2 regions of the Marinomonas sp. ATLA20 genome follow, and region 1 is predicted to be linked to the other one. Evidence: predicted binding sites of a transcription regulator. Region 1 holds the regulator's gene; the other holds the start of a gene.
The links. Region 1 encodes sigma-54, which starts transcription at its own class of promoters, with help from an activator protein. Its sites were predicted from a motif close to TGGCACNNNNNTTGCTNT; they were not measured.
Positions count from the first base shown of each region.

Region 2: the regulator sigma-54 is predicted to act here: its motif matches at 5,290-5,307, upstream of AC2A4J_RS13910 (ammonium transporter).

Region 1 is NZ_JBXUKU010000009.1:68,055-75,985, reverse strand. Features, by position in the region: gene AC2A4J_RS15110 (calcium/sodium antiporter) at 1-647, shown strand, start outside; gene lptC (LPS export ABC transporter periplasmic protein LptC) at 647-1,225, shown strand; gene lptA (lipopolysaccharide transport periplasmic protein LptA) at 1,209-1,736, shown strand; gene lptB (LPS export ABC transporter ATP-binding protein) at 1,737-2,462, shown strand; gene AC2A4J_RS15090 (RNA polymerase factor sigma-54) at 2,541-4,010, shown strand; gene ptsN (PTS IIA-like nitrogen regulatory protein PtsN) at 4,028-4,477, shown strand; gene AC2A4J_RS15080 (HPr family phosphocarrier protein) at 4,487-4,756, shown strand; gene mgtE (magnesium transporter) at 4,764-6,116, shown strand; gene yjgA (ribosome biogenesis factor YjgA) at 6,123-6,659, shown strand; gene AC2A4J_RS15065 (methionine-R-sulfoxide reductase) at 6,866-7,234, shown strand; gene umuC (translesion error-prone DNA polymerase V subunit UmuC) at 7,330-7,931, opposite strand, start outside.
Region 2 is NZ_JBXUKU010000007.1:227,890-235,820, reverse strand. Features, by position in the region: gene AC2A4J_RS13935 (DUF2058 domain-containing protein) at 1-460, shown strand, start outside; gene AC2A4J_RS13930 (porin) at 860-1,771, shown strand; gene AC2A4J_RS13925 (cupin domain-containing protein) at 2,021-2,659, shown strand; gene AC2A4J_RS13920 (fumarylacetoacetate hydrolase family protein) at 2,687-3,394, shown strand; gene AC2A4J_RS13915 (DTW domain-containing protein) at 3,384-3,884, opposite strand; gene AC2A4J_RS13910 (ammonium transporter) at 3,964-5,175, opposite strand; gene AC2A4J_RS13905 (cold-shock protein) at 5,629-5,841, shown strand; gene AC2A4J_RS13900 (glutathione S-transferase) at 5,953-6,630, shown strand; gene AC2A4J_RS13895 (outer membrane protein assembly factor BamD) at 6,638-7,480, opposite strand; gene rluD (23S rRNA pseudouridine(1911/1915/1917) synthase RluD) at 7,641-7,931, shown strand, end outside.

The DNA.
Region 1 (7,931 bases):
CTCTTGTATTAGGTATCACACTTTTAGCAGGCTTTTTGCTATTTGATCAGACACTTAGCGTATGGGATGGTGTGATACTAATTGCTGCCTTTATTATTATCCTGACAATATTGTTAAGAGGCAGTAAAGACTTAGAAAAAGATTTAAAAGAAGGCCTACCTGAGGACGATGGCACCTCAGTCACGAAATCTCTGATTATTGCGCTAATCGGACTCACTGTATTAATAGGAAGCTCTAAGTTGCTGGTATGGGGAGCAATTGGTATTGCGACAGCACTTGGTGTCAGCGAGCTGGTAATAGGCCTTACGATTGTTGCTGTGGGCACCAGCTTACCTGAACTGGCCGCATCAGTAAGCAGTGTAAGAAAAGGCCATCATGACATAGCAATTGGTAACATTTTGGGGTCAAACATCTTCAATTTGGCCACAGTATTACCGCTACCCGCTCTTATTGCACCAGGACTGGTAGATCAAAGCGTTATACACAGAGATTTCCCTTGGGTATTAGGCCTAACAGCTGCGCTCGCCTTGGCTATCTTCATCTTTAAGAAAACAACAGGTAACAGCATCCCACGATGGGTTGGTATTCCACTTATAGCCTCTTATGGTCTTTACTTATTTATTGTCAGTACAAGTGGTTCGATCTAATGCTTTCACTTAAGAAACTCACGCAACCTAAAAGCCTACTAATCATTGGGGCCGCTATTTTAATAGCCGCCGCAATAGGCTGGTATGGAACAGCGCCAAAAGCATACTTAGTGGAAACCGGTTCACTCAGTAGCTCACCTGACTATTTCATCACCAAGGTCAAAGTAAAAGAGTTTGATAATGACGGAACACTTATTGAAACACTGGATGCTGAACAAACCCTTCATTACATTGCAAAATCCAGAACACTTTTAGAAACCCCTAGTGTCGAACGCTACTCAAAATCAGGTCATTGGAACGCAAAAGCAGATAAAGGGGTTATTGAAGATGGAAGTAATGATATTCTATTAACAGAAAATGCTAGAGCGACTAAAAAATACCTCCAGTCGGAAGATATAAAGCTCAGTGCAGATAACATACATTACTTAGACAATGACAAATCATTAACCAGCTATGGAAATGCGACACTCATCTCCACACAAGGAGAGACCTCTGCTGGCGAAATCACAACCTATATAAATTCAGAAGAAGTCGTGATGACAGGGTCTGTACGAGGAAAATATGAAACAATTCATTAACATCGGTGCGTTGCTAACTTCAGCCCTTATTGGCCAATACGCATATGCCCTACCTGATGACCTTAATAAGCCATTAGAAATACAAGCCAACGAAGCGTCATTCGATCAAAATTCGGGTGAAGCAATTTACAAAGGCAACGTTTTCGTCAAACAAGGCTCTATTGAGATACAAGCACAATACCTTAAAGTATCGACAGACCCTCAAACACGAAAATTCAACAGCCTAGAAGCGAGTGGCAGTCCAGCAAAATTCAGTCAGCAAGTAGATTGGAGCGGGAACATTGTCATCAGTAAAGGCAATGAAATTCGTTATTTAACCAGCGAATCAAAGCTAGAAATCATGGGGAATGGCTACCTAAGTCGAATGCAAAACTCCATCACGGCAGACTACATACTCTATATGATCCAAGATGGCACCTTCAGTGCCGAGAAAAAAGATTCAGGGCGCGTATCAATGACACTACAACCACAAGCGCCACAAAACGAACCAGCACCTGAGACGAAAAAATAGATGGCACTATTAGAAGCAAAACACCTTGCAAAAAGCTACAAAAAACGCCAAGTCGTAAAGGATGTATCTATCTCGGTTGAATCTGGCGAAGCTGTTGGGTTACTAGGCCCAAATGGCGCAGGCAAAACAACATGTTTTTATATGATCGTAGGCATGGTGACAAATGATGCGGGTGGCGTTTTTATTGACGGTGTCGATGTGACTGGCGATGCTATGCATACACGTGCGCAAAAAGGCATCGGCTACCTTCCACAAGAAGCATCAATTTTTCGTAAGATGACCGTTGAAGACAACATTCTAGCCATCTTAGAAACACGCAAAGAACTAACAAAAGCACAACAAAATGAGCGACTGGAAGAACTTCTTGAAGAGTTTCACATTACTCATATTCGCACCAACCTAGGCATGGCATTATCAGGCGGAGAAAGACGCAGAGTAGAAATAGCCAGAGCCGTTGCGATGAACCCAAAATTCATCTTACTTGATGAACCCTTTGCTGGCGTAGACCCGATTTCGGTCGGAGATATAAAGCACATTATTAAACACCTCCAAGAGAGTGGAATCGGCGTTCTAATTACCGACCATAATGTCAGAGAGACTCTAGACATCTGTGACAAAGCTTACATTGTTGGCAATGGTTACATTATTGCATCCGGTGACGCCAATACCGTCATTAACAATGAACAAGTCAAAAAGGTCTATTTAGGTGACGACTTCCGTCTGTAACCCCTTATCATTGCTGTAGAAAGGGAGTAGTATGCACAACTCATTCCAATTCATTCAATTAGAAGAAAGAGTTGCTCTATGAAGCAGTCTTTACAATTAAAGCTCGGCCAACAGCTGACAATGACGCCTCAACTGCAACAGGCTATTCGCTTGCTGCAGCTTTCTACGTTGGATTTAAAACAAGAAATACACGAATTCCTTGAATCTAACCCGCTGCTTGAGCTAGACGACGACGAACAACTGCATAACGAAATACCAGCCAGCATAGAATCCAAAAGTGCCCCTGAGACAACCGTCGATAACAACGAAGAAGCACGCGTTGAATCAGAGTGGACTGAAAGCATCCCCGAAGAACTATCTATCGATAGTAACTGGGATGACACCTATCAAAGTTCTGCTGCTGTCAGTGATCACAATAGTTATGAAGGTGACGGAGACTTCGAAAGTCGCAACGCTCCAGCTGAAAGTATCCAAGACCATCTAATTTGGCAATTGAACTTAACTCACATGTCAGACCGTGACATTGAAATTGCTTATGCCATTATTGAATGCGTTCAACCTGATGGCTACTTAAGCATTTCTACCGATGACATTTGTGAGTCCCTTGGCATCGAATTAGAAGACCTAGAAATAGAAGAAGTCATTGCTGTGCAACATAGACTGCAACGCTTCGACCCTGTTGGCGTATGCTCAATCGACCTACGCGACTGCCTTCTAGTACAACTAGAAGCCTTCCAGAGTCATCCACTTTACAAAAGCACGTACAACCTTATTGACCATTACCTGCCACTATTAGGTAATAGAGATTTCGCACAACTGAGCCGCAAGACAAAACTAAAAGACGAAGCGCTAAAAGAAGTCGTCAACTTGATTCAACAGCTTAACCCGCGCCCAGGTTCAGTGATCGACGCAGATGATACAGATTACGTCATTCCTGATGTTTCAGTGAAAAAGCGTCATGGTGTATGGCAAGTTGAGCTAAACAACGACGCCCTACCGCCAATCAAAATCAATGAAACCTATTCTGCGATGGCGAGCACAGCGGCAACTACAGAAGACGCCACTTACATCAAAACCTCTCTTCAAGAAGCAAAATGGTTCATGAAGAGCTTGCAGAGCCGCAACGAAACATTATTGAAAGTGGCCAGCTGCATTGTAAGTCGACAAATTGATTTTTTCGAACTCGGTGAAGAAGCCATGAAACCCATGGTGCTTCATGATGTTGCAGAAGAAGTGGGTATGCATGAGTCAACCATTTCACGGGTGACGACGCAAAAATACATGCACACACCAAAAGGTATTTTTGAGCTTAAATATTTTTTCTCCAGCCACGTGAATACCGCCTCTGGAGGAGAATGTTCTTCTACCGCAATACGAGCTATGATTAAGAAGCTTGTGTCAGATGAACCAGCGAAAAAGCCATTAAGTGATAACAAGCTAGCGGCTATTTTAGCAGACCAAGGCATACAGGTTGCGCGACGTACTGTAGCCAAATATCGAGAGGCGATGAACATCCCTCCTTCCAATGAACGAAAACGACTGATCTAAACGGATACCATTTTATCATGTCCTTGAAATCATTATTAAAAGCAGAACTTGTTCTCGCAAAACAAGACATTGTTAGTAAGAAACGCGTCCTTGAGAGCCTTGCTGAAGTCGCTTCCAACCGCCTTCATTGCAACAACGAAGAAATCTATGACGCACTACTTGGCCGAGAAAAACTAGGCAGTACAGGCATTGGTAATGGCATTGCCATTCCGCATTGTCGTCTAGAGTCGGCAAACCACACAGCTATCGTTGTCATGTCACTGCAAACTCCAATTGATTTTGACTCTATCGATAAACGAGCGGTCGACCTAATATTTGCGCTGATTGTGCCACCTCAAGAATGCGATCAACACCTTTCTACATTGGCTCAAATCGCTGAGTTAGCACAATCTCCAGAATCACTGGATAAATTACGTGCGGCACAAAGCAGTGAAGAACTATTCAATATATTTGACTCATTAATATAGGTAATAAGCATGCAGGAAGAGTCCGTCACAATCATAAACAAACTGGGCTTGCATGCTCGCGCAGCGGGCAAGCTGGTTGAAACAACCTCTCGTTTCTCTTGCGACATCACCATAGAAAAAGAAGGCCGCAATGTTGATGGAAAAAGCATTATGGCCATGATGATGCTGGCCGCTGGCAAAGGCACTGAAATTCGTGTCAAAACCAACGGTGAAGATGAAAACGACGCAATTAAAGCGGTGATAGAATTAATTAACAATCGTTTTGGTGAAGACGAGTAAGGAATCAATGTCAGAGCAAAACACGCTTAACCACCTGCAAACGGTCACCGAATCGCTCGAATCTGGTGCCACCATGCAAATCCGTTATTTACTTAACGGCGCTTTGCCAGCTCAGGACGTTGCTCGCCTATTAGAGTCCTCCCCTCCCAAAGAACGTAAGCTTCTTTGGGAGCTAATTGAAGCCAAAAATGAAGGCGAAGTACTGCAATATCTGAGCGAAGATATTGGCGTACAATTCATGAAAAACATGGATACAGAGCGATTAATCGCCGTATCCGAACATTTTGAAAGCGATGACCTTGCCGATTTACTACAACATCTACCAGAAAAAATAGTAAAAGAAGTGCTTGCGTCCATGACGACGCAAGACAGAACAAGAGTTGAAGCACTATTAAGCTACTCGGAAGATTCTGCCGGCGGCTTGATGAACACGGACACCATCACCATACGTCCGAATATCACCGTCGACCTGGTGTTTCGCTACCTACGCAGACACAACTCTCTACCAGACATGACAGACAGCCTACTTGTTGTCAGCCGCTCTGATCGCTTGCTAGGCACCTTGCCCCTGACCACACTATTAGTCTCTGACATCAACGCCACAGTGCGCGATATCATGGAGACCGAATTTACTGTTATTGACGCAGAAACCCAAGCCAGCGAAGTAGCACAACTTTTTGAAAAGATGGACTTGGTTTCCGCTCCCGTCATTGATGGAAAAACCAAAAAATTACTTGGCCGTATTACCATCGATGACGTTGTTGACGTTATCCGTGATGAAGCCGAACACTCCATGTTAAGCATGGCGGGTCTTGATGACGACGAAGATACTTTCGCCCCTATCATGAAAACCACCAAGCGACGTGCAGTGTGGCTTGGTATAAACCTAATAACAGCCTTCACCGCATCGTATGTAATAGGTTTATTCCAAGACACTCTGGACCAAGTTGTCGCACTCGCCATACTCATGCCCATTGTTGCCAGCATGGGCGGCATTGCCGGATCACAAGTACTCACTCTGGTCATTCGTGGTATCGCACTCAACCAAATTGGTTCCACCAACACCCGTTGGCTACTCAACAGAGAACTTATTGTTGGGCTCATTAACGGCCTACTTTGGGCAACCGTTATTGCCGCGCTCACCGCACTTTGGTTTGACAACATCAAGATTGCCTATATCATTGCGGGAGCTATCATAATAAATCTGCTATTTGCAGCCACCACTGGTACACTTCTGCCGATTTTGCTGAAAAAAATTGGCATCGACCCTGCCCTTGCAGGCAGCGTAATTTTGACTACCGTGACCGACGTGGTTGGATTCTTATCCTTCCTTGGTCTCGCTACTATTTTTCTAATATAGGTTCCCATGACAGACTTTGATCAATATGAAAACGAAGACGAAATCCCTAAGAGCAAAACCCAGATCAAGCGTGAAATGGAAGCCCTGCAAGATCTTGGTAAAAAACTACTTGCCTTAAGCAAAAACCAACTTAAAAAAGTAGAAATGTCTGACACATTGCGCGAAGCATTCGTTGAAGCTGGCCGAATCAAAAAACACGAAGCCATGAGAAGACACCTTCAATACATCGGCAAGGTAATGCGCACAGAAGACCACGAAGCCATAGCGCATCGCGTAGCATTGTTTGATTCCACCTCTGCCGCTTACAACAAGCTATTTCATCAGCTTGAGATCAAACGAGATGCGCTAATCGGTGAAAACAGCAAAGAAGAGCTGTCTCAATACTTAGAGGAAAACCCTCAAATTGAAGACATCCAACTTCTTAGACAGCTCATTCGTCAATCTCAAAAAGAAGTGTCTCAAGAAGGCAACACTACAAACCGTAAAAAGCTTTTCCGCTTCTTGCGCGAGGCTGAAGAAAAGCGTCTTGGTCTAACAGAGTAAACACCAAGACCAGCTACGCCTTAATAACGCATCAAACCTTCAAAAGCCCATCTTTAATGAGATGGGCTTTTTGTTATTAACTCTAAAAAAACGTCTCTCACAAAAAACCGAACTCACCGTGCAATTTATTGTCATACTCTGCAACGATAAGACATGACATACTTTATATCGACAACGTCCATCATAGTGACAGGAGAACAAGTCTTATGAGTAAACCCTACAACAAGCTGACCCCTGCAGAAGCCAGTGTCATTCTTGATAAAGGCACAGAGCGTCCCTTTACCGGAGAATACACAGACAAAATGGAAGGCGGCCTCTATGTTTGTCGCCAATGTGACGCCCCCCTTTATACTTCAGAACACAAATTCATTTCTCATTGCGGCTGGCCAAGCTTTGACGATGAGATCCCTAATGCAGTAAAACGTGTTCCTGATGCGGACGGTCGACGCGTAGAAATCGTCTGCGCCAACTGCGAAGGCCACCTAGGGCATGTATTTGAAGGTGAAAGACTCACTGAAAACAACATCCGCCACTGCGTCAACTCCATCTCTATGAAGTTCGTCAGCAAAGACTGATTACTGAGTCCAAAGCACTAAACAATAAAACCGTCTTCTGGGCGGTTTTTTTATTTCTAAATCAGGTGTTATCGTGAAGCAGCGAACAAAAAGCCTCACCAAACCTTGGGTAGTTCATCCCACCTAGTCGTGTACCCTGGCGATAAGTGTTCGCGTTTCATTGACCATTGAGGTGAGACGCCTTGCGAGGCAAAAAACACATTACCGAGGCCGCTGTGGTTTATTTGATCAACTACACTCATAAGCGCTTTGGAGTTTACTTTCGTACTATCCGCTCGAAGCAAATCTTGCTGAAAGGCGTTATGCTCGTAAAAATCGGCAAGCATCACACCCGCTTTCATATAACGAAAACCGTCACGCCAAAGTCGGTGAAACAACACCTCCGCCACTTCCAATAAGTCTCGAGTGTCGTCGCTTGGGTTGGGGAGTTCAGCGGAAAGGGTTTTCGCGTACTGCGGTTCGTTAGGAATAAAAGGACTGGTACGAATAAACATACTAACCACACGGCAAAGGCGTTTTTCGCCACGTAGTTTCTCGGCAGCTCTGGTCGTGTACTTAGCAATAGCCTCCCGTAGTTCACGCTTTTCTGTCACTTTATGACCAAATGACCGACTGCAAATAATCTGCTGCTTTGTTGGCCTGACTAACTCTAAATCCAAGCAGGATACCCCATTCAATTCTCGAATGGTTCGCTCCA
Region 2 (7,931 bases), on a different contig from region 1:
ACAGCACAAGCAAAAAGTGAAAAAAGGCAAGGTTGTCGCAACTGACAATGACGGTCGCCAAGAAGAGCTCAAGCGTCAAAGAGAATTGAAGGCTGAGAAAGATCGAGCGTTAAACATGGAGCGACAGAAGCTTACAGAACAAAAAGCGATCCATGGGCAGATTCGCCAGATGATTGAGCAGAATCGTGTGCGAAAAGAGGATGGAGACATTGCTTATCATTTTACCGACAATAAAAAAGTAAAACAGCTGTATATATGTCAATCTATGCACGATGATTTGAGTCGTGGGCGCTTAGCAATAGTAAAACTTGATGAATCGTATGAGATCATCCCAGAGCCTGTTGCCGTGAAAATTAATGAACGTGATTCGTCTTATGTTCTTGTTTGTAATAATCGTATTGAGAGTGTTGAAGATGATCCGTATGCAGACTTTCAAATTCCTGATGACCTTATGTGGTGATATCGAATCCTTTCCAATAAGAGGGTTTTTGCCCTCTTAGATCTTGAGTTTTAGTTGCATTTCCACGAATCAACTTTTTAATTAGTTTTTTTGTCCCTGCATAAAGCTTTTCTTGACGATATATTTTCAAATAAAAGTGTTTATGTAACACTTCTGTACACATCAATCTTATTTTAAATTCATTAAGTTTTTGTTTTGTATGTATTTTTTATTATTTTTGCATTTAAAAAATCCTTTTTCTACTTTATATTTCAAGAAAAAAGCACACATAGTGGATACTTTATGCAATTAACTTGCGGGTGGTTGTCTATTTCTGCGAAATGTTTAGATTGTTTGATTGTTGCTTGCACATATCAAGCGCCTACAAGAAAAGCGTAAACATTTAAAAGGGAAACGAAAATGAAAAAAACGATTATTGCCATTGCTGTAACTAGTGCAGCATTTGCTTCTGTATCAACTTACGCGGCCGAAGGCTCTACTGTAGACGTCTACGGTAACATCCAGTACGCATACACAAATAACGACGCTGGTACTGACTTCGAAGATAACGGATCAACTTTTGGTTTCAAAGGCGAGACTATGATTGACGAGAGCCTAACCGCTTTCTTCAAATATGAACTTGAAGCTGATGCTGATCAAAAGTCTGGAGATGTATCTGTTGGCCTTGACCAAGCCTTTGTTGGTTTGAAAGGTAACTTCGGTAAAGTACAAGTAGGTACTTTTGATAGTATCTACAACAACGCTATCCAAGATTCTGTTGATCAGTTTGAAAACCTAGGTTTCTCTTCAAATGATACAACATCTGAAGGCGATACTATCGCTTACTTCTCTCCTTCAATGGGTGGATTTGAAGTTCAAGCATCTGCTCAAGCTCATAAGACTGATGGTGCTGCACGTAATAGTGGTACAGCAGTCACTCTTGTAGGTAAATACAGTGTTGATGCTTTGACTGTAGCTCTAGGTTACGATTCTCTTGAGAATGATCAAGCTGATGATGAAAACACTATCGGTTTGAATGTTGGTTACCAAGTGATGCCTGCATTGAATGTGAGCGCAAAATTTGAAACTACTAAAGATGCTGAAGATCGAGTTGGTCTAGCTGCTCGTTACGGTTACGGCGCTGGTGATGTTTACGCTTCTGCACAAGTTATTTCTCCAGATGCTGGTGATGAATACAACGAGTTTGGTGCTGGCGTAACATACAGCCTAGCGTCAAATGTTTATGTATACGGCGAAGTAGCTAGCATCGAAGCTAGCTCTACTGCTGATGCAGACACACAAACAGCTGTTGGTGTTTACTACGGTTTCTAAGATCTTCTTATAGTTGATTTTATTTACTCTAAGGCTCCTGCTAATTAATAAGGTGGGAGCCTTATGTTAAGCAAGATCATTCAAGGTTCCATATCTCTTCTCTTGTAGGCAGACTGTTGGAACATTTGGCACTTGGTGGAAACATCAGGTGCCTTTTTTATTGCAAGCTTTTCTTCTAGATATTACAAATACTTGATTGTTATTTGACCAAACCGTTACACTGAGGTTTTCCTGTGATTGGCGGTTGTTATGCTTAATATGGACTTTGCCCAAGCTGTGTTTATCGATACAAATAAACTTGATTGGGTAGCAAGTCCCATGTCTGGTGTTTACAGAAAGCCTTTGGCGCGAGAAGAGGCAGAGCGAGGCCATGCAACAAGTCTTGTGCAATATGAGGCGGGTTCAGTTTTTCGCCCTCATCCACATCCTTTAGGTGAAGAAATATTAGTGTTGAGCGGTATTTTTTCTGATGAAAAGGGAGATTTTAACGCTGGCAGTTATTTTAGAAACCCTCCTGGTAGTAGTCATGCGCCTCATAGCCATAATGGTTGCTTTCTATTAGTTAAGTTACATCAGTTTCAAACCACCGATTTAAATCAAGTCTATATAGATACTCCCGATATTTGGTCATCTACACAATCTGGCATTCTACCTCTTTACGAATTTGGTTCGGAGCGAGTCTGGTTTGTTCGTATTCAGAATGGTGAAGATATATTGTATGAATTGGACTTATCGGCTTCTGTTGAGTTATTTGTTATATCGGGGCAAGCTGAGTATAACGGCCTTCAAATGTCTTCTGGTGTATGGCTACGTGAGCCTGAGTTTAAGTTAGAGGATTGGGTGGTACCTTCAAGTTGTTTTATTTGGCTAAAGTCAGGCCATTTCTAATTCTTCCTATTCTTTGCTGGGGGTTAAATGAAGAATATCGTATCTGAGCAATCTAGGGTTTATTTGCCTATTGTTGAAAATGATCAAGCTTATCCAGTTGGTCGCGTTTTTTGTGTTGGCCGTAATTACGCAGAACATTCAAAAGAAATGGGGGATGATCCAGAACGAGATCCGCCATTCTTCTTTGTAAAAGATGCCTCTAGTGTTGTGCCTTCTGCGTTCTCTGACGTTACTCGTATTGCATACCCTATGGCCACATCACAGTTTGAATATGAAGTAGAGCTCGTGGTGGCGCTAGGAGAAGGCGGTCGTAATCTATCGTTGCAGCAAGCTAGAGAAGCCGTTCTTGGTTATGCTGTAGGCTTGGATATGACGCGTCGTGACCTTCAGGCGCAGGCGAAAAAGAAAGGGCGTCCTTGGGAGGTTAGCAAGTCATTTGATGAGTCCGCACCAATTAGTCCTATTTCATTAAAAACAGATTTGCTTGCAGGTAATGTTGCAAAAGCGGAGATCGGTTTAAAAGTGAATGGTGACCTTAAGCAAATTAGTAGTGTGGCCAATTTAACCTGGTCAATTGAAGAGGTTATTTGCAAACTGTCAGAGGTATTTGAATTGCGGCCTGGCGATTTAATCATGACAGGGACGCCTGAAAATGTAGGGGCTGTGGTTGCTGGTGATGAAATGCTGGCTTGGGTTGAGCATTTGGGTGAGATAAGAATAAGTGTTACTGATTAAATTCAATAAATTTATTGAATAGGGTAGATGTTGCTGGATGTTTATATTCGTTTAATAGTTGAGTTGCAACTTCAGCAGTGCAAAGGCCGATATTTTTTTGATTACGACGTTTTGTGTATATAGATGTCACGCCCTGAATTTCATAGTGTTTAAACTTATGTAGATAGGGCGATTTATTGTATATTTTCTGAGCCTGTTGCCAAGTTCCATCAATTATAATGATGTTGTTGATTGACTGCGAAATATCCTCACAGAATCTTTGTTGTTCGTTTTTACATAGGTAAATGAGTAATGTGTTACTAGGAGATAGATTTAAGATATCTATGCTTGGTGAAACTCTGGACCATACGACGACTTCACACTCATCATTCAGTACCTCTTTTACTAGCTTTCCTGTACCTGAAGGCTTTTTGAGTTCTTCGCTATGGGTGAGTAACCAGATTTTCATTAGAGTCTTCGCTATTGATAAATAGGCAATTATACCCTTCATTAAAATGAACTAGAATATGAAAAAGCCTGATGGCGGTGTAGTAAACAATGAACCGCCATCAGGCCCAACAAAAGTAGTGTTATTCTTTGCCAATAGAGCCAATTTTATGAATTGATAAATCAGCGCCGTTGAATTCATCCTCTTCACTGAGACGTAAACCACTTACAGACTTAACTATTCCATAAACAATAAACCCACTCAGCGCTGCTATCACAACTCCCCCTAGGCTTCCTAAGAGCTGAGAGAGGAAGCTAACGCCACCTAGTCCACCAAGTGATTCAGATCCGAAAATCCCTGCGGCAATGCCTCCCCAGGCCCCACAAACACCATGAAGTGGCCAAACACCAAGAACATCATCTGTGTTTTTGAATTTTTGTTGAACAACAGTAAAGAGAGTGGTGAATATAGCACCAGCAAATGCGCCTGTGACTAATGCGCCAATAGGATGCATGATGTCTGAACCTGCGCAGATAGCGACTAAGCCTGCTAATGGGCCGTTATGGATAAAGCCTGGGTCATTTTTACCAAACAGCATGGCCGCAATAATGCCGCCGACCATGGCCATTAAAGAGTTTACAGCGACTAAGCCACTTACCCCTTCTAGCGTTTGTGCGGACATAACGTTAAAGCCAAACCAGCCTATGCAAAGAATCCAGGCGCCTAATGCCAAAAATGGGATGTTTGATGGTGCGAAAGCAACTAGCTTTCCATGCTTAAAGCGGCCGCGACGAGTGCCAAGTAATACTATGGCTGCTAGCGCAACCCACCCACCAAAAGCATGAACGACAACAGAGCCTGCAAAATCATGAAAAGGGGCGCCATAATGTTTGGTTAGCCAATCTTGAAGACCGTAATTGCCATTCCATACAATGCCTTCAAAAAGTGGGTAGGCAATACCAACAATTACCGCTGCGGAAATCAGCATAGGATAAAACTTAGCACGCTCAGCGACGCCACCTGAAATGATGGCGGGTATCGCAGCGGCAAAGGTCATGAGGAAGAAAAACTTCACTAGGCTATAACCGTGCTCTTGCGATAGTACGGCGGCGCTATCAAAAAAATTGACTCCATAAGCGATTTGATAGCCAATAAAAAAATAAACGAGCGCTGAAGTAGCAAAATCCGTCATTATTTTGACTAACGCATTTACTTGGTTTTTATGTCTTACTGTCCCAACTTCTAAAAAAGCAAACCCAGCATGCATGGCGAACACCATTATGGCGCCAAGTAATATAAAAAGGGTGTTTGAACTGGAAACTAGCATTTCTACTGCACTGTTTGTGGATGTCACACGTGGCTCCTAACGTTTGTCTTTGCACCGAAAAGGTTTGCTATCATCCATAATTGCTCTTTTTTGGGGCTTAATTGGTGTTTTGGATTGATGAATTTAAAGCTTAATCTGCTTTAAGCAATTATTGTTCCATTTATGCCATTATTTGGTGCCTTTTGGTGTCATGGATTATTTATGCACCGTTTTGGTGGAGGGTTAATGTGGGTTATGGTTTTCACTTAATAGAATGGAGTTGGCTAATATTTCATCTAGGTGTTATTACTTTTTTTAACAATACTTGTTTTTAGTCTACTTTCTATTTTGCTATTAACGACTTATTATCAATTAGTTAGTGTGTTTTTAAGATTATTATTGGCTTAAAACGCTTAACATTAGGGAATTACTCAAAGCTAAGTTGCTTTTAGTGTAGTTAAAAGATTGCTCATTTAAGAGCAACATAAAAATGAGGTTGTTATGTCAGGTCAGTTAGTATCAGGTATTGTAAAATGGTTTAACGATGAAAAAGGCTTTGGTTTTATCGAGCGTGAAGGTGGAGCAGATGTTTTTGTTCATTTTCGTTCTATAAATGGAACGGGCCGTCGTACTCTGCAAGAAGGTCAAAAAGTAACATTTGAAGTAACTCAAGGGCAAAAAGGTCCTCAAGCTGAGAATGTTACCCCAGCTTAATTGAGCTTTTAATCGATCAAAAACCATGCGTGTGAACCTCTTACTTTGTATAAGATGTTTATTAAAAGGCATGGTTTTTTTATGCTTGTGATTTTTTAGAAAAAGGAGGTTATGTTGTTACCTGTTCTGTATTCGTTCAGACGCTGCCCTTATGCAATTAGGTCTAGATATATGATTGCCTTATTGGGTGTGCCTGTACATTTACGTGAGGTGGTTTTGAGGTCTAAGCCTCCTGAGTTGCTGTCATTAGGCGGACGATCCAGTGTGCCTCAGCTTGTTGATATTGATGGGACGAGGTATCCAGAAAGTCTTGATATCATTTTCTGGGCGCTTACCAGCTCTGATTACAAGAAAGCCGTAAATGAGCTATGGCCATCGAATAGTATTCGAAGAAATCGAATGAAGGCTTGGATAACTTATAATGATCACTTTTTCAAATACTGGTTAGATCGTTATAAGTACGCAGATCGATATCCTGAATACAGTGAAGACTACTATCGTGATAAAGGTGAGGTCTTTTTGTCTCGTTTGGATAAGCGTTTAAGCGAAAGGAACTTTTTATTTGGAGACAAGATGAGTTTGGCTGATATTGCTGTTTTTCCGTTCATACGTCAGTTTGCAGCGGTTAATCAGAAATGGTTTGATGCATCTCAATATAATAATGTTAAGCGTTGGTTGGTTAGTTTTGTAAATTCGGAAATATTTAATTCAGTGGTCATGGTAAAGTATCCAGCCTGGCAAGCAGGGCAAGAAAATACTCTTTACCCTGCAAACCAATATGCCAATTAGATACGGCTTATTCGATGAGCCCAAACGTTACCCAATATAAAAATCCTGGATCGGCATCACTTGGCAATTTAAGTTTGATGAATTTTCCCTGATCATCGATATGTAGTGTGTTTGGGAAGTTTTGTTTTAACACTGCAAGATTAGTCTGCGCTAAATCTGGTTCATTCAAATCCTTGTAAGATTGAATGCTAATAGCTAGGGCTTCCTCAACAGATCGTGTACTTGGATAGTGTTGAATAACCTCTTGGCTACGACGTAGGGCAGAAAGTGGCGCTTTCCTTTTTAAATAATAATGCGCCACTTGTAGTTCATGACGAGCCACCATTTCGCGTAAATAATACATTCGTGCTTTTGCATCCGGAGCGTATGTACTTTTCGGAAAGCGAGACGTGAAATCAGCGAGCTCATTAAAGGCTTTAGTTAGCTCTTTTGAGTCTCTTTCGCTTGGGTCTAGACCCAGGTAGCGAGACATTAAGCTCTCTGCGCCTTTGTAGGTTGATAAAGCACGCATATAATAAGCGTAATCAATTGAGTCATGCTCTGGGTGATTTTTGATAAAGCGTTCAGCAGACGCATGAGCGGCAATGAAATCACTTGCCTCCATTTGCGCGTAAATTAGATCTAATTCTGCGCGAATACTAAATTCGCCAAACGGATATCGAGAATCTAAATCTTTAAGGTGCTTAATGGCTGTCGTGGGAAGGTTTTCTTCCAGAGCTTGTTGAGCTTTGTCGTAATAGACGCGTTCTGGAAGGTCTGGTTCCTGTACTTGTTTGCTTGAACAAGCAACAATGAATAAAGAAAAACTTACTATTCCAGAGAATCGGAGCAACGAGTGATGAAATCCCATGTATAATCAAAACCTTGATATGGTAGTAGATAAGCCTTAATCGGCATTTTGTAGCGTTATATTGCGAAAGATGATGAAGTGCAAGGCGCTACACGTTTTTTCACATTCAAGCCCAATGATAAAATTATTGAGCTGAAAACAACAGATTAAAGTACATTGTATGGCAGAGCGCATAGTAAAAGAAGCCCAAGTTCCGTTCGATTTGGGTGGTAACCGTTTCGATCAGATCGCAACAGAATTGTTTAGCGACTATTCCCGTTCACGAATTCAAGGCTGGATTAAAGAAGGAGCCTTGAAAGTTGATGGAAAAATCACTAAGCCAAAAGAGAAATTATTTGGTGGTGAAGTGGTGACATTAGACGTCGTGATCGAGGCTCAAGAAGAGCATGAAGCACAAGAAATGGACCTTGATGTTGTTTATGAAGATAACGACATTATGATTATTAATAAG